DNA from 3 places in the Kribbella sp. VKM Ac-2566 genome. Region 1 is predicted to be linked to each of the others. Evidence: riboswitches for the same ligand, from Rfam matches in the RefSeq annotation. Region 1 holds a riboswitch; each other region holds the start of a gene.
What was found. A riboswitch is a leader RNA that binds a small molecule or an ion and turns the genes downstream of it on or off. The one in region 1 is predicted to bind thiamine pyrophosphate.

Region 1 (5,553 bases):
TCCGGCACCGGAACCCGGGCAAGACCACTCGCGGCTTCCGGATGGCGCAGTCGGTGTCGGCGGCCGCGATGGCGCTCGGGCACGGTCTGCAGGACGCGCAGAAGACGATGGGCGTGATCTTCCTGGCGCTGCTCACCACGGGCCACGTGCAGAAGGGCGACGGCATTCCGCTGTGGGTGAAGATCTCGGCCGCGACCGCGATCTCGCTCGGCACGTACTCCGGCGGCTGGCGGATCATGCGGACCCTCGGCCGCCGGATCATCCACCTCGACCCGGCCCGCGGGTTCGCCTCCGAGGCGGTCGCCGCCACCGTGCTGTACGTGATGGCGATCGGCCTGCACGCCCCGGTCTCCACCACCCACACGATCACCTCCGCGGTGATGGGCGCCGGCGCCACCAAGCGCCTGTCCGCCGTGCGCTGGGGCGTCGCCAAGGGCATCGTCACCGCGTGGATCCTGACCATCCCCGCCGCCGGCATCGTCGCCGCCGGCGTCTACTGGTTGGCCCACCTGATCCTCGAGTAATCTCCCGAACCGGTTCATTTCGAGTTCACCCACCCGGCCTACGGTCGATCGACGCCGCCGATCGTCCGCCTAACCGGGAAGTGGTCGCTATGGACCTTTCGTTCCTCGTCGTCGTGGTGATCGTCACCGCGCTGGTGTTCGACTTCACCAACGGGTTCCACGACACCGCCAACGCGATGGCGACCTCGATCGCCACCGGCGCCCTGAAACCGAAGATCGCGGTCGCGCTGTCCGCCGTCCTGAACCTCGTCGGCGCCTTCATCTCCACCGAGGTGGCCAAGACCATCTCCAGCGGCATCGTGGACGACGCCAAGGTGACCGTGCCGGTGATCTTCGGCGGGCTCGTCGGAGCGATCCTCTGGAACCTGCTGACCTGGTACCTCGGTCTGCCGAGCTCCTCGTCGCACGCGCTGTTCGGCGGCCTGATCGGCGCCACCTGGATCGCGTCCGGGAGCAGCGCCGTACATTTCGGCACCGTCGTCCAGAAGATCATCGTCCCGGCGATCGCGGCCCCGGTGGTGGCCGGTGCGGTCGCGCTGCTCGGGACCTACCTGGCCTACAAGATCACCGCACGGGCGCGGAAGAAGTCGGTCGACGACGGGTTCCGGGCCGGGCAGATCGCGTCCGCGTCGCTGGTCTCGCTCGCGCACGGCACCGGCGACGCGCAGAAGACGATGGGCGTCATCACGCTGGTGCTGATCACCTCCGGCAGCCTCGCCTCGGGGTCGCGGCCGCCGCTGTGGGTGATCCTGGCGGCCGGCTTGGCAATCGCGGCGGGCACCTACCTGGGCGGCTGGCGGATCATCCGGACGATGGGCAAGGGCCTGGCCGAAATCGAGTCGCCGCAGGGCTTCTCCGCGGAGACGAGCTCGACCGCCGTGCTGCTGGCGTCGTCCCACCTGGGCTTCCCGCTGTCCACCACTCAGGTCTGCTCCGGCAGCATCCTCGGCGCCGGCCTCGGCAAGCGGCTGGCCGAGGTGCGCTGGACCGTCGCCGGCCGGATGGCCGTGGCCTGGCTGCTGACGCTGCCGGCCGCTGCGATCGTGGGTGCGCTGTCCGGCCGGGTCGCCGACTCCGGCAACCTCGGTGTCGTCATCATCGCGGTCCTCGCGGTCGCGGCCGGTGGCGGCATCTACGCCGCGTCCCGGCGCCGCCCGGTGACCTCGGAGAATGTCAACGAGTACCCGAGCTCCACCACACCGTCCACCACCGCCGCTGCGGCCTGAGAGGAGTACGGCGATGCATATCAACTGGAGTGCCCTCGGTGAGGTCGCACTGGTCAGCCTGCTCTTCGGTGTCGGCCTGGCGGTGCTGTTCGCGTTCGGTGTGACCGCTATGTCGCGGCGGGCCGTGGCGATTGACGAGAAGCGGCAACCGTCCTTCGTGGACACAGGTGTGGCTGCACTGTGTTTCGCGGCCTGTCTGGCAGCAGTGCTATATGGCCTGTACCTGATCATTCCGCAGTTCCATTGAGCTGTACGACGGGCGGTCTGGCGGCTGCCCGTCGTACAGCGGTCTTTTAGCGGTTCCAGCGGCGTACGGACTTGGCCACGTCCTTGGCGCGGATGGAGCCGAGGTTGTACTCCCAGGCGGCCAGGAGGCGGTCGCCGAGGACCTCTGGGTCCAGGTAGGTGCGTGGGCGGACAGCGACCGCCCAGGTGGCCGCGGCCGCGTGGCCTTGCTGGTGGAGCAGGTGGTCGACGGTCGCCTCGATGCGGCTCGCCTGGTTGCCACCAAGGCCGTCCGTGGCCCACACCTGCACGATCCGCGCGTCGTCGGCCGTCATCCGGGCCAGATAGGTCAGTGGACCACGCCAGAACCCCTTGCGGCCGATGGTGTCCAGCGACTCGAGCGGGAACCAGCCGTTCTGGTTGCGCCGGCCGTTCACTGCCGACTCGATCTCCCGGGCGCGCTCCGCGGACAGCCCGCGAGTCGCCCAGTCGACGAAGAACGCCCCGGCGTCCGGGATGTGCTCGGACACGTGCGGGGCGGGTGTCAGCGCCCCCGGGTCGAACAAGTGCAGTTCTTCCGATGAATCGAACAAAACCATCCCCGCCAGCTCTAGTACGCGAGCCACCGCAGCCGCCCGCCGCACAGGGACCCCCCAGGTTCCTGTTCCGTCAACGACAGACTTCGTACCCTCGGACCGGCCCGAGGGTCAAGGTCTGGTCCGGTTTACCGACGTTTCGCTGCCCGCCGGGCGAGCTCCTCGGCGTCCAGCCGTTGGGCCTCCTCGGGAGTCGGCGCGCTGCCGCCGTACGCGGCCGGCAACCACCAGGCACCGGCCGGTTGTTCGGGGTAGGCGCGGATCGTCTCGTCCAGCATCCCCGCCATCGTGGACCGTAGGTGCGCGGTCGCCTCGGCCGGGTCGTCGTCACGCGTCACGGTGATCGGCGCGCCGATGCTGATCGAGATCGGCCGGTGCCGGGTGAAGTCCCGCGGGTGGTCCTTGGTGAACATCCGCTGCGTGCCCCACAGGATCATCGGCAGCACCGGTACGCCGGCCTCCGCCGCCATCCGCACCGTGCCGGACTTGAACTCCTTGAGCTCGAACGACCGGCTGATCGTCGCCTCCGGGAACACGCCGACGACCTCGCCCGCGGCGAGATGGTCCAGGGCGTGCTGGTACGACGCGGCGCCTGCGTCCCGGTCCACCGGGATGTGATGCATTCCGCGCATCAACGGGCCGGAGTACCGGTTGCGGAACAGCACCTCCTTCGCCATGAACCGGACGAGCCGCTTGGCCGGAAGTGCGCCGTACCCGCCGAGGATGAAGTCGACGTAGCTGATGTGGTTGAGCGCGATCAGCGCCCCGCCGGTGCGCGGCACGTGCTCGATCCCGGTCCGACGGATCTTCAGGTCCAGCACCTTGAACGCGGTCTTCGCGAAAGCGACGACGGGCGGATACACAAGATCTCGCATCTCTAGAACTTACAGGCCCCGTCCATGGCATGGCCTAGGGTGTGCGGTGACAACTGGAGATCGCGGGAGCTCGCACCGTAGTGGGCTGAGAGGGCGGCTGGGATTCGAACCCGGCGCCGCCGACCGCCGAACCTGTCCGGGTAATTCCGGCGTAGGGAGCAGCAGCATGGTGAATGTCAGCACGATCCGTCCGGCCGTCACCACGGGCCCGATCTCGGGCTCGGAGAAGATCTATCGCGGAGAGCTCGGGGTACCGGCGCGCCGCGTGAATCTCACCAACGGCGAGCACTTCGACCTGTACGACACGTCCGGTCCGTACACCGACGCGTCGGCGCGGATCGACGTCCAGGCCGGTCTGCCCGCGTTGCGGCGCGAGTGGATCGCCGGACGCGAGTCGCGGACCCAGCTCGGGCACGCACGGGCCGGGGTGATCACCGAGGAGATGCGGTACGTCGCGTTGCGGGAAGGGCTCGATCCGGAGTTCGTCCGGGCGGAGGTGGCGCGCGGACGCGCGGTGATCCCGGCGAACCGGCAGCACCCGGAGAGCGAGCCGATGATCATCGGGAAGAAGTTCCTGGTGAAGGTCAACGCGAACATCGGCAACTCCGCGGTCAGCAGCTCGGTCGAGGAAGAGGTGGAGAAACTCGTCTGGGCGACCCGCTGGGGCGCGGACACTGTGATGGACCTGTCCACCGGGAAGAACATCCACGAGACGCGGGAGTGGATCCTGCGGAACTCGCCGGTGCCGATCGGGACGGTGCCGCTGTACCAGGCGCTGGAGAAGGTGAAGGGCGATCCGGCGGCGCTGTCGTGGGAGGTGTACCGCGACACCGTGATCGAGCAGTGCGAGCAGGGCGTGGACTACATGACCGTGCACGCCGGCGTACTGCTGAGATACGTGCCGTTGACCGCACGGCGGATCACCGGCATCGTGTCGCGCGGTGGGTCGATCATGGCCGCGTGGTGCCTGGCGCACCACCAGGAGTCCTTCCTCTACACGCATTTCGCGGAGCTGTGCGAGATTCTCCGCGAGTACGACGTGACGTTCTCGCTCGGTGACGGGTTGCGGCCGGGGTGTATCGCGGACGCCAACGACGAGGCGCAGTTCGCCGAGCTGCGGACGCTGGGGGAGCTGACCCGGATCGCCTGGGAGCACGACGTACAGGTGATGATCGAAGGCCCGGGACACGTGCCGATGCACAAGATCGCGGAGAACGTCCGGCTCGAGGAGGAGCTCTGTGGGGAGGCGCCGTTCTACACCTTGGGGCCGTTGGCAACCGATGTGGCACCGGCGTACGACCACATCACGTCGGCGATCGGCGCGGCCCAGATCGGCTGGCTGGGTACGGCGATGCTCTGCTACGTCACGCCCAAGGAGCATCTCGGCCTGCCCGATCGTGACGACGTGAAGACCGGTGTGATCACCTACAAGATCGCCGCCCACGCGGCCGATCTGGCCAAGGGGCATCCGGGCGCGCAGGCCTGGGACGACACGTTGTCCAAGGCAAGGTTCGAGTTCCGCTGGGAGGACCAGTTCAACCTCTCGCTGGATCCGGACACGGCTCGGTCCTTCCACGACGAGACGTTGCCGGCCGAGCCCGCGAAGACCGCGCACTTCTGCTCGATGTGCGGCCCGAAGTTCTGCTCGATGCGGATCACCGCCGACATCCGCGCGTACGCCGAGGAACACGGCCTGACGTCGGCGGACGCCATCGAGGCCGGCTTCGCGGAGATGTCGGAGACCTTCAAGGCAGGCGACCAGAAGCTCTACCTGCCGATCACGGACTGAGTACGGAACCCGTCCGGCCCGGCGTGAACCTGGCTCCGGGCCGGACACGGGGAGTAACTGGCTGAACCGATTCAGGTTTTGGCCTTCACTCTACGTGAATAAGACTGTAGCCTTAAGCCGTTCGGAAGGAGGTGCAGGGCATGGTCTTCGTTCTCACGGTAGATCAGCGCGGCAGCCGAAGCACGAGCGATCTCGTACCCGAGCTACTCAACTCCCTGAACCGCCGGCCGCGGCGGACCGGACTGCTGCGGAAGTTCGAGCGGACCGCCGGCGACGAGGTGCAGGGCGTGCTGTCCGAGGCCCGTCCGACCATCGACG
Region 2 (5,553 bases), on a different contig from region 1:
GCAGATCCCCAATGTGGAGTGGGGATCTGCTTCTTTGCTTCCCCTTGCCTGCAAGGGATCCGGGACTGTCTTCGAATCGAGAAACTGACACGTCAGAGATTCGAGGTTGGTCGTCGTACTAGTCGGTTGCCGGCTGGTGGATCTCGAGGATGAGTCGGCGGCGGCCGCCCCAGTCGCGTTTGTAGACCTTGTAGTCCGTGATGCCGGCGGCCGCGCAGAGGCGGCCGTAGCTGATCTCGTCGTGGATGAAGTGCACGCTGCTGCGGTCGTCGTCGTGCTCGGTGGTGACGATCCGGTGCTCCGGGCCCTGCCGCATCCCGTTGGCGATCTCGGCCGCGGTCGCCGGTCCCCAGACCGGGCCCTCGATGATCGCGATCCCGCCCGGCTTCAGCACCCGGGAGATCTCGCAGATCGTGGAGATCTGCTCGTCCTCCGCGAACAGCTCGTGGAACGCCGTCCACAGGCAGATCACCGCGTCGAACGAGTCCCACTTGTACGGCAGATCGGTCATCGAGCCGATCGCCCAGTCGATCGAGAGGTCCTCCTCGGCGGCCCGGGCGCGAGCGGCCTCGAGCAGGTTCGGCGAGATGTCCAGCCCGCGCACGACCTTGCCGGCGCGGCGCAGCGGCAGCGCGACCCGTCCGTACCCGCAGCACAGGTCGAGCACCGACTCGCGGCCCTCCAGCAGCTCCTCCACTGCCTTGACGATCAGCGCGTCCCGCTCGGGCGACGTACGCGCGGCCAGTCCGTCGGCACCGAGTTCGGCATACTCGGCCCGACTACGCAGTGCGGAGTTCAGCATGACCGCCAGTATTCCGCGTGCTCCGGGTCAGTTGTCCAGCAGGGCGAGCTTCCTGTAACGCCTGAGCGTTGGCCGGCACTGACCTGTTGAACGGTCTGTGTCGCGAGGGGGGATGCCCGTGGCACGACGCCGCACTCGTCCGCGTGCCGCTGTTCCTGCTAGCGCTGCTAGCGGTTCGCGGAGTACCGGCGTACCTCGCGGTGCGGACGCTGGGAGCTCGCGCGACGGCCGCGACCGCGCTGCTGCAGGCGACGTCGCTGCCGTTCATCGTGACGGCGACGCAGATCGGCGTGGCGACCGGGCTGATGACACCGGTCACCGCCGCCGCTCTGGTCTGCGCCGGGCTGCTGTCCGTGCTCGTGTTCCCGGTGGTCGCTCTCGCCCTGCTCAGGCAGCCTGCCGGCGACCGATCCGGCCGAGAAGCACAGCAGCCACCATCGAGACGATGATCGAGGTGTACGTCGCGCCGAGCCAGGTGGGGACGGGGTGGTCGTTGAAGAGGGCCTGCTGGACCTTCGTCCAGAACGGGGACCAGCCGGAGACGGTTCCGGGGTTCACCAACTGGTACGCGACGAAGCCGATCAGCCACGCGGCGGTCGGTTGCCAGCGGAACTTCGCCGTACCGGAGACGTCCCACTTCATCTTGCTGACCACGAAGAAGTCCGCGATCGCGACCGCGAACAACGGGATGAAGACCGAGCCGATCAGGTACAGGAACTGGGTGTAGTTGCCCAGGTCGATGAACAGCGCGATACCGGTGGCGATCACGCCGATCGCGACCGAGATCCAGCGGCGGTCGACGTGGCCGATCAGATTGTGTGCGGACTGCGTGGTCGAGTAGACGTTCGCGTACGCCTCGTCGACCTCGTCCACCAGCAGTACGAGCAGCGCGATCGCACCCGCGGGCAGTGTGACCAGTGCGGTGATCACGTCGTCGCTGTTGGTCTGCAGCGTTGCCACAGCGACGACACCGAGCGCGTAGTACGCGATCGCCGCCAGGCCGTAGCCGAGTGCGGACCCGGAGAACGCGGCCTTGTTGGTCCGGGAGTGCCGCGTGTAGTCAGCCGCCAATGGCGCGAACGACACGACACCGGCAGCGGCCAGGTCGACGGCCGGCCAGAAGCCGAACACACTGTCCTGCGGCAATGCGTGCGTCGGCTTGCTGAGCACCTGCACGAACAGGTACACCGACGCGAGCAGCACCAGCCAGACCATGAACTTCCGCAGGATCTTCACGCTGCCGAGCGGACGGACCGCCATCGCGGTGGCGATGATTCCGGCGAGTACGACGAACAGCCAGCGCCACCGCTCACTCGTGACCGCGACCGCGGCCTGCGAGATCACGATGATCTCCATCGTCGCCCAGCCGACGTTCTGCGCGATGTTCAGCACGGTCGGCGCGATCGAACCGCGGCGGCCGAACAGACCGCGCAGACTCGCCATCGCGGGCGCACCCGTGTGCGACCCGAACACGGCGGCACCGCCGAGCACCAACGCGCCGATGCCACAGCCGACGACCACAGCGAGCAGCCCCTGCCAGAGCGAGCCGGTGTACGCCGCCACGAGCGCACCGGTCACCGGGCCGAACAGCGAGATGCCGAAGTTGCCCCAGAGCGTGAACTGGTCGAAGAAACCGAGCGTGCGCGGCGCATCGGTGGTGAGGACGAGCGGCGCCTCGGTAGTACTGGCAGGACGAACAGCTGTGTCGGTCATGAGTGACCCCACTCCCTACGCCGGCATTACCCGGTCAGGTTCAGGCGGTCGGCGACCCAGCTGTCGCCCTCTCAGCCCGCGCATCCTCGGTGCGAGCTCCCGCATAGGTTTGTGCTGATGAGTCTAACTCGTCAGCTACTGTGCGGAAGAGCGGCCGCTCGTTCTATGAGAGCGGCCAGCTCCGGCCCGTTCGTCACGACCGGCATGTGCGCCCCGGAGTCCAGCGTGCGGGCCTCGCCGTGGCTGAGTTCCGCGAGCCGTTCGACCCATTCCGCCGTACACAGCAGGTCGTGCCGGCCGCGGACCAGAACCACCGGCGCTTGCACGTGGGGCATGACTGCGGCCAGGTCGTGGTGTCTCGACGCTTCGCCGGCGCGGGCGATCGACGGCAGCGTCGTACGGGCGTATTGCGGACTGATCCGGACCAGCTTCGGCGCATCCGGGATGGCGGAGCCGACGAGCCGGACCGCGCGGTCGACCCAACTCGAGAGCCGGATGTCGCCGGTCGGGGCGGCGAGCACGAGCGCGTGGGCCAGCTCGGGGTAGCGGATCGCCAGCTCGACGACGATCTGACAGCTCGCCGAGTGGCCGACCAGCACGGACCGCTCGCGGATCTTCCCGGCCAGCGCTACCGCGAGGGCACGAGGGTGCAGGTCCTCACGGGTGCCCGCCGGTTCGCCGTACCCGGGCAGAGTGACCACGTGGTACGGCGTGACGAGGTGTTCGACCGTCCGCGCGTACGACTCCGGGCCGAGGCCCAGGCCGGGCACGAGGACGATAGGTGCGTTCACTCCCAGGGAGCCTTGGCAGGAGCGCTCTTGACGACAGGGTTCGGTACGTCGGGCTTCAGCTCGCGGTACCCGAGGAAGAGGCCGACGGCGAGGATCAGCAGGCCGAAACCACCCCAGCCGTACGCCGTGGGCAGCCGGTGGACCGCGTCGTCGCTGGCACCGAGACCTGTGGACAACACCATGAGCAGCCAGACAAGGATCGGGATGACGGACACTGCGACGAGGAGCAGACCGGCCAGCTCGGCCGGGTCGGGCCGGCGACCGACCTTGTGGCGGGCAAGGACGTCGCGGATCCACATCACCAGCGCGGCAGTGCCGACGACCACGAGCAGCAGTTGGCCGATCGCGTCGAGCACGTCCGTGCGGAGTGGGTGATTGAGCGGCGAGCCGGGCGCCTGGGAGATCTCACGGAGGGCGACGCGCTGGACGGAGACAACCAGTAGCCCGTAGATCGCGGCGATGAACGCGGCCAGGCCGACGACCCGAGCGGCCCGCGGGTCACGCGAGTGCTCCTCGCGGCCGTACGTCGGGAGCTCATGTGGCTGCGGGCTCGCCGGAGCGCCGTACGGTGCACCGGGACGGTAGGCCGGGGGCTGGTGGTACGCCGGGTTGCCCTGCGGCGGTGGCTGCGTTCCGTAGGCCTGCGGCGGCGCATACGGGAACTGCTCGGGCGGGGTGGGCTGACCAGCGCCGTACGTGGCGCCGCCGTACGGCGTGGGTGGCGCGTAGTGATGCTCCTCGCCGGACCCCTGCTGCTCGGGCTGCTCGTCCCTGCCGTACGTCGGGAAGTCCTGTGATGACATCGCCTGCTCCCTCCCGTCGTACCCAGTTTCTCAGGTGGCCTTGATCGTCGGCCAGGCGTTCGGCAGGCAGCCGGCCAGCCCCTTGGTCTGCTGCATCATCACCGGCGCGGGGGTCTTCGGGGTCGTGCAGGTCGAGTGCCCGTGGCCGAGCGCGTGCCCGACCTCGTGGTTGACCAGGTAGCTGCGGTACAGGTCGACCTGCCCGTTGTACGCCGGGATCGCGTAGAGCCACCGCTTCGCGTTGAGCACGACGCGGTCCTCGACGCGGCAGGAGACCTCACCGCCGGTGTCGAGCGGCAGACAGAGCTTGTCGGTCAGGGTCGGCGTCGCGAGGATGATCCGGAGGTCGGCGTCGACGCTGTCCGTCCGCTCGAAACTCACCTCGTGCACCGCCTGCCAGCCGCGCGGGTCCGTCAGCGTCTTGTGGATGGCCGCCGCGACCGCGGCACCGTTCACCGACACGCCCTGCTCGATCTCCACGCGGTACGTCATCTTGTCGCGCACACCGGTCGCCTTGTTGAGCCCAGGCACCACAGCAAGCTTCCCGGTCGACACCAGGACGTTGGGCTTCGCACCCTTCGGCTTGCGCGTCAGGGTCGGTGCCGGTCGCAACGGAGTGGTGAACTTCTGCGTCGGCGTGGCAATCGGAACCGGCGTCGTCTTGGGCGTGACCGAGGTCACCGGCTCTTCCTGAGCAACCTCGTTGACCCCTGCAACCGCCTGCGCCGCCAGGCTGTTGCGGTGCGCGACGTCCGGGTGCGCCACCACCGCAGTCCCCAGCACCGCCAACGCAGTCACTACAAGCCACTGCCCCTTGTACGACTTCCGCCGACTGTGCCGCCCACTCCGCCGACGCCCAGACGTGTGTCCGCGCTGGCCGCTCCGCCGGGTGGTCATGACAGTCGACCCTACCGATACCTGCCAGAGCACGAAAGCCCGGTTTCGTTAAGCCGTCCTCGTCCGCAGGAATTTCCCGAAGTGCGGGACGGTGAAGGCGACGGTGCCGCGTTCGGCCGAGAAGACCAGGCCTTTCTTGATCAGGCCGTCGCGGGCGGGGGAGAGGGACTGGGGTTTGCGCTTGAGGGTGTTGGCGACCTCGGCGGTGGGGACGGAGCCGTCGTCGACTCCGATGCCGAGCTCGGCCATGGCGCGCATGTACTCGCGTTCCGCGGGGGTCGCGCGTTCGTAGCGGGAGCCGAGGAAGCCGACGGTCAGCTCGGCGGACGCCTCGGGTCCCGCGACGGCGACGTCCTTGATGGTGATGGGTGAGGCCGGCGCGTGGTCCCAGGTCGAGTGCGCGAACGCCTGCACGAAGTACGGGTACCCGTCCGTCTGCGCGTACAGCTCGTCCAGCGCCTCCTCGTCGTACTGCACGCCTTCGCTCTCTGCCGGCACCATCAGCGCCCGGTCGCACGCCTCCCGCGCCAACCGGTCCACACGGATG
Region 3 (5,553 bases), 150 kb from region 1:
CGGGATCGGACGTTGCCCCACGTTCCGATCGGAAGGTGCGGTCTGCTCATCTCGGCCCTCCACAGTCCAGCTGCACGTGGCAGCTCAACGTCTGGGCGGGGCGGGGATCGGACGAAACGGGAGCAGTGCGACAGGATGCGATACGTCGCTCAGCAACGCGCCGCCAAATGGCTTCGCGGGGCCGCCGATCCCCCTCAGACAGGCATGCATCGGCCACTCTGAGTATTGGCAGAGTTTGCGCAGACCCAACTTTCCAGACCGAGGCGCCGATGTGCGCCTGACCTGCGGAAAGTGGTAGGCCCCGTGGGACTCGAACCCACAACCCGCGGATTAAAAGTCCGCTGCTCTGCCAATTGAGCTAGAGGCCCTCATCTGGTGAGGGGAACAGTGTGTCAGGTTTGGTGGGGGTTTGCTTGGTGGGGGTTGGGGTGAGGGGTTGCGTGGCGGGCCTGGCTGGTGGTACAGATCGGAATTCGCTCGGGTTGTCCGGGTGCTGACAAGTCCTGCCGCGGGGGGAACCGACGGCGGGTTTGGGGGGATGGATCGTGTTGTTGGTTCGTGCTGCGTTGGGGTCGGTTGCTGTGGTGGCGCTCGTGGGGGCGTGTGGGGCGGATTCGGGTACGTCGGGGGTGGGTGAGCCGGCTGCGATCGCGAGTGTGCAGGTCAGCGTGACGCCCACGCCGGCCAGCACGGCCGGGCCGGGTGCCATATCCGCTCCGGTTGTGACGCCGACCAGGTCCCGCTCACCCAAGGCGAGTGTCACCACGACGAAGGAGGTCGTGGAGCTTCGGGTGATTCCGTTCAAGAAGAAGACGGTGACGGATGACTCGTTGGCGAAGGGTGAGCGGACGATCCGTACGGCGGGGGTCAACGGGACGCGGCGGCTCGTGTACCGGGTTACCTACGTGAACGGCGTACAGACGGGTAGGCGGCTGGTTCGGCAGGAGGTGGCGAAGGAGCCGCGTTCGCAGGTGACCGCGGTGGGTACGAAGGTCGAGGAGCCGGAGCAGTCCGGTGGGTGCGACCCGAACTACTCCGGTTGCGTTCCGATTGCCAGTGACGTCGACTGCTCGGGCGGGAGCGGGAACGGACCTGAGTACGTCGATGGTCCGATCGATGTTGTCGGCTCCGACATCTACCGCCTCGACGCCGACGACGACGGGATCGCCTGCGAGTAGGTCCGGGTGGCGGTGAGGGACAGGGCCAGGGCTACGTCGGGGTGGACCAGGGCTGTCGTCAGACGGTTCGAGTTGGCGTTCCAGGTGTGGCGGTTGATGGGGTGGGACGTCTGCAGGTGGAGTTCGTCGGGGGCCGCGGTGAGGGCGAACGGGATGGTGACGGGGTGGGTGGTGCCCCGGATCGTCAGGTCGCCGGTGACGTCGACGCGTTGGGGTCCGGTCGGTACGACGGCGGTCGCGACGAAGGTCATTGCCGGGTAGGTCGGCGTACCGAAGAAGTCGCGGCGCAGGTGGGCGTCGCGGCGGTCGTTGCCGGTGTCGACGCTGTCCATCTGGACGCTCAGCCAGCCGGTGGAGGCCGCCGGGTCCGCGGTGTCCACTCGGAACGCGCCCTCGAAGGCCGTGAATCGGCCGTGGACCTTGCCGCCCACGCGGTGTGCGGCCACAAACCCGATCTGGGTCCGCTCCCCGTCGAGTACGTAATAGTCGCTCATACGGGGTACGACGAGGCAGCGCGGTGAACTGTCAGTCGATGACGGCTGAGGTGATGCGGCGTGGGGTGATGTCGAACATCGAGTCCTCGGGTGGGTTGGCCAGGTACGCCGCGCGGTTCTCCTCCGGCAGGTACTTCTCCACCATCGCGTTCAGCAGGTCGGGCTCGAGGGGAAGGAATCGCGCCACGCCCTGCATGTTGACGTACTTCGCCGTCGCCCCGTCGACCGTCTGGATCGAGAGTGACAGCGCCCCTGTGCCGGTCCGGTGCAGTCTGGTCTTCTTCGACTTGGCCGGCGTCATCACCTGGAATCTGTTGTCGTCAGGCAGGTGGCGGAACCACACCGGCGTCACATGCGGCGACCAGCCCGGTTCGTCGACTGCCAGCACGGCCACCAGCGGCCGCGCCAGGAACTCTGCAATTTCGTCGTCGTCCATCGCTCGAAATCCCATGGAAACCACGCTCCCACCAGCCACCGACAATTCCGCCATACTTCAGGTCGTGACTGAAAGCGAGGCGCCGTGCTCACTTACGTCCTGAACTCGCAGGATCTGGCCGACGTCCGGTTCGCGGTGTCGCCGGTGGCGGAGATGGTGCTGTCGTTGCGGGCGCTCCGGGATCCCGGCCGCTTCCCGCTGCAGCTCGGCTGGGTTCGCACCGTACAGCCGCAGGTGGCCGCCCTGGATTGGTCCGTACTGCGGTGGCTCGTCAACGACACCATGGGCAGTCCGGACTTCCTGACGCCACGACCGACCTCGCCGCTCACTCAGCTCTCCGACGAGCTCGACCTGATCGCGACCGTCAACCCCGAAACCTTCGAGCGACAACTCGTAGCGGTCAACGGCGAGCTGCCGGAAGACCTCACCGTGGACAAGGTGGTCGAGGCACTCCACGAGTACTGGGACGCCGTGATGGCGCCGTACTGGAGCCGCATGCGCACCCTCCTCTCCGCCGACATCAGCTACCGCGGCCACGTCGTCACCCAGCAAGGAACGGGCGCGATGCTCAACGGGCTGGGCCCGGCAATCACGTACGCCGATGGTCTGCTCAAGGTCGACCGCGTAGCCGAGCAGAGCCGCACCGAACACGTCGACGGTCGCGGGCTTGTACTGCAACCGACCCTGTTCGGACCGCACGCCGTCATCCCGTTCGACCCCGGCGCCGAACCACTGCTCGGCTACCCGCCACGCGGTCAGGCAAACCTGTGGTCCGTCGTCGAGCCACCGTCGCGCCACGACCTCGCGCAATTGATCGGTACGCCGAGAGCGCACATCCTCGCGCTCCTCTCCTATCCCCGTACGACGACCGACCTGGCCGGCGAACTGAAGGTGACGCCGTCCGCGGTGAGCCAGCACCTGCAACTACTGCGCCGTACCGGGCTCGTCGAACCGCAACGCACCGGCAAACAGGTCCTCTACCGCCCGACCGAACTCGCGGCCCTCCTGACTGGTATTGGAGAAGCACAGTGACGACCGATGTGCTGATCGTGATCGCGGCGGCAGTTGTGCAGGACGGACGGCTCCTGGTGGTGAGCAAGCAGGCCGCGCCGGACGTCTTCTATCTTCCGGGCGGGAAACCGGAGCCGGGCGAGGCGCCGCTGGAGACGTTGGCCCGGGAGATGCACGAGGAGCTGGGCGTCACGCCGTACAAACCGAAGTTCCTTGCCACCGTGGAGAACCAGGCCGCGCTCGAGAACCAATGGATGCAGATGACTGTGTACGCCGTCGAGCTGCAGCAGGTCCCGCAGCCCGCCGCGGAGCTCGCCGACCTCCGCTGGATCACTTCCGAAGACGGTCTGAACGTCGCACCGGCCGTGCGGGAGCAGGTGCTTCCGCTGTTGCGAGACGGACTCGCGTCCTAGTTGAGACGTGAGTTAGAGTCGAAACGTCCGCGGGAGCTCGCAGGGAGTGGGCTGAGAGGGTGACCGGACCGTCACCGACCGCTGAACCTGAATCGGGTAATTCCGGCGTAGGGAGGAAGCGATGGAATCCGTCTGGGTGAACGGTACGGCGGTCGACGTACCGGCCGGCAAATCCGTGGCTGAGTTGATCGCGGAGTACTCCGATCGCGCCACCGGGATCGCGGTCGCGGTGAACCAGAACGTGCTGACCAAGGCCGAATGGGCGCAGACCACCCTGCGGCCGGGCGACCGGGTCGAGATCGTCAGCGCGACGCAGGGAGGCTGACCATGGATGATCCACTGGAGCTCGGCGGGCGCACGTACACGTCGCGCCTCATCATGGGGACCGGCGGTTCGGCCAACCTGGAAGTGATGGAGGAGGCATTGATTGCCTCCGGCACCCAACTCACCACGGTCGCGATGCGCCGGCTCGGCACGGGTCACGAAGGCTCGGTGCTCGACGTGCTGAAGAAGCACAATATCGACGTACTGCCGAACACGGCCGGCTGCCACACCGCGGCCGAGGCCGTGCTGACCGCCAAGCTGGCCCGCGAGGCGCTCGGGACCGACCTGATCAAGGTCGAGGTCGTTGCCGACGACCACCTGCTGCTGCCGGACCCGTTCGAGCTGCTCGATGCCGTGGAGGCGTTGGTGGCCGACGGTTTCACGGTGTTGCCGTACACGAACGACGACCCGATCCTCGCCCGCCGCCTCGAGCAGGCCGGCTGCGCGGCCGTGATGCCGTTGGCCGCACCCATCGGTTCGGCGCTGGGGATCCGCAACCCGCACAACATCGCGCTGATCGCCGAGGCGGCGAACGTCCCGGTGATCGTGGATGCGGGCATCGGTACGGCGAGTGACGCCGCGCTGGCGATGGAACTCGGATGCGACGCGGTCATGCTCGCCACCCCGGTGACCCGTGCGGAGAAACCCGCTCTGATGGCCGCCGCGATGCGCGACGCCGTCTCGGCCGGCCGGAACGCACGCCTCGCCGGCCGGGTGCCGAAGAGATGGCAGTCGGCGCTGGCGTCGTCGCCTACAACTGGCCTGCCAACGTTTTAGCCTCGGCCGCGTCGACCGCCCGGTCCAGCAGGAGCGCGGTGAGCGACAACGTCAGATCCTGGTTGGGTTGCAGCACCAACGGCTGCTCCCACGCGAGCGCCGGGCACGCGCCGACGTACTCCTCGGATCGCAAGAACCACGGCCAGACCTGATCCGGCTGCAGCAACAGCAGGCTGACATCGCCTTGGACGAACGCGAGCCACGGGCTACGAGACCCGAAGGCGGCCTCCAGCCCTTCGCCGTCGGCACTGAGCACAGTCGTCTCCGCGGCAGGCAGACGCCAGAAGAGACCGCCGTACGCCGCTCCCTCGCGACCGTTGGTGGCCGGGCTGTCGATCCGGATCGAGCCGTAGCGGGCGGTGAGGATGCTGCGCCAGTCGAGTCGCCAACCACCGAAGGCGAGATCGCCAAACAGGTACCGACGTTCGACCAGTTGCGGTCGCCCTTGCTCGTCGTACCAGGTGATGTCGTCGACGAGCTCGCGGTTGTTGACGGTGACTCCGCGGCTGCGTTGCTGGCCGTGGTTCGTGAGAAGGGTCGGGCCCTGACCGCGCACGTACGTCCGGCCGCCCCAGTGCGAGGTGCCGTTGACTTGCGCGACGGCGAGCGAGACACCGTAGTGATGCCTATGGTCGACCGGGCTGACCTCGGTCAGCGGGTGCCCGCCGAGCGTTCGGACTGGGTGCAGATAAGGACGCGGTGCGTGGACCTGCGGCATCCGCCGTCCGAACTCGTACCGCGCGAGCAACCCCGCCGAACTCCCGAGCGCGAAGATGTCCCCCTGCTGCTGCCACCCGACCTGATCGGCTGACGCTTCGGAACGCGGCTCCTGCGGCACCGGCCCCGTACTCGCCCGCACCGCCAGCCGCAGCTCCGGTACGCCGCCCACCTCGTCCGAAAGCCCCGTGATCGACGCGTGC

Region 2: another riboswitch for thiamine pyrophosphate. It lies ahead of EV647_RS01220 (cytosine permease); the one in region 1 lies ahead of thiC (phosphomethylpyrimidine synthase ThiC).
Region 3: another riboswitch for thiamine pyrophosphate. It lies ahead of thiS (sulfur carrier protein ThiS); the one in region 1 lies ahead of thiC (phosphomethylpyrimidine synthase ThiC).

The regions. Positions count from the first base shown of each region.
Region 1 is NZ_SODT01000009.1:772,118-777,670, forward strand. It holds gene EV647_RS15160 (inorganic phosphate transporter) at 1-524, shown strand, start outside; gene EV647_RS15165 (inorganic phosphate transporter) at 614-1,750, shown strand; gene EV647_RS15170 (hypothetical protein) at 1,764-1,997, shown strand; gene EV647_RS15175 (hypothetical protein) at 2,044-2,574, opposite strand; gene EV647_RS15180 (1-acyl-sn-glycerol-3-phosphate acyltransferase) at 2,700-3,446, opposite strand; TPP riboswitch at 3,499-3,622, shown strand; gene thiC (phosphomethylpyrimidine synthase ThiC) at 3,613-5,235, shown strand; gene EV647_RS15190 (transposase) at 5,376-5,553, shown strand, end outside.
Region 2 is NZ_SODT01000001.1:247,142-252,694, reverse strand. It holds gene EV647_RS01230 (class I SAM-dependent methyltransferase) at 119-802, opposite strand; gene EV647_RS01225 (hypothetical protein) at 871-1,251, shown strand; gene EV647_RS01220 (cytosine permease) at 1,190-2,515, opposite strand; TPP riboswitch at 2,511-2,628, opposite strand; gene EV647_RS01215 (alpha/beta fold hydrolase) at 2,647-3,306, opposite strand; gene EV647_RS01210 (hypothetical protein) at 3,303-4,109, opposite strand; gene EV647_RS01205 (DUF3152 domain-containing protein) at 4,140-5,006, opposite strand; gene EV647_RS01200 (ATP-binding protein) at 5,055-5,553, opposite strand, start outside.
Region 3 is NZ_SODT01000009.1:617,726-623,278, reverse strand. It holds gene EV647_RS14450 (helix-turn-helix domain-containing protein) at 1-50, opposite strand, end outside; tRNA gene EV647_RS14445 (tRNA-Lys) at 293-368, opposite strand; gene EV647_RS14440 (G5 domain-containing protein) at 546-1,178, shown strand; gene EV647_RS14435 (YceI family protein) at 1,136-1,672, opposite strand; gene EV647_RS14430 (pyridoxamine 5'-phosphate oxidase family protein) at 1,704-2,108, opposite strand; gene EV647_RS14425 (DUF5937 family protein) at 2,193-3,140, shown strand; gene EV647_RS14420 (NUDIX domain-containing protein) at 3,137-3,532, shown strand; TPP riboswitch at 3,552-3,663, shown strand; gene thiS (sulfur carrier protein ThiS) at 3,654-3,857, shown strand; gene EV647_RS14410 (thiazole synthase) at 3,860-4,633, shown strand; gene EV647_RS14405 (DUF6807 family protein) at 4,608-5,553, opposite strand, start outside.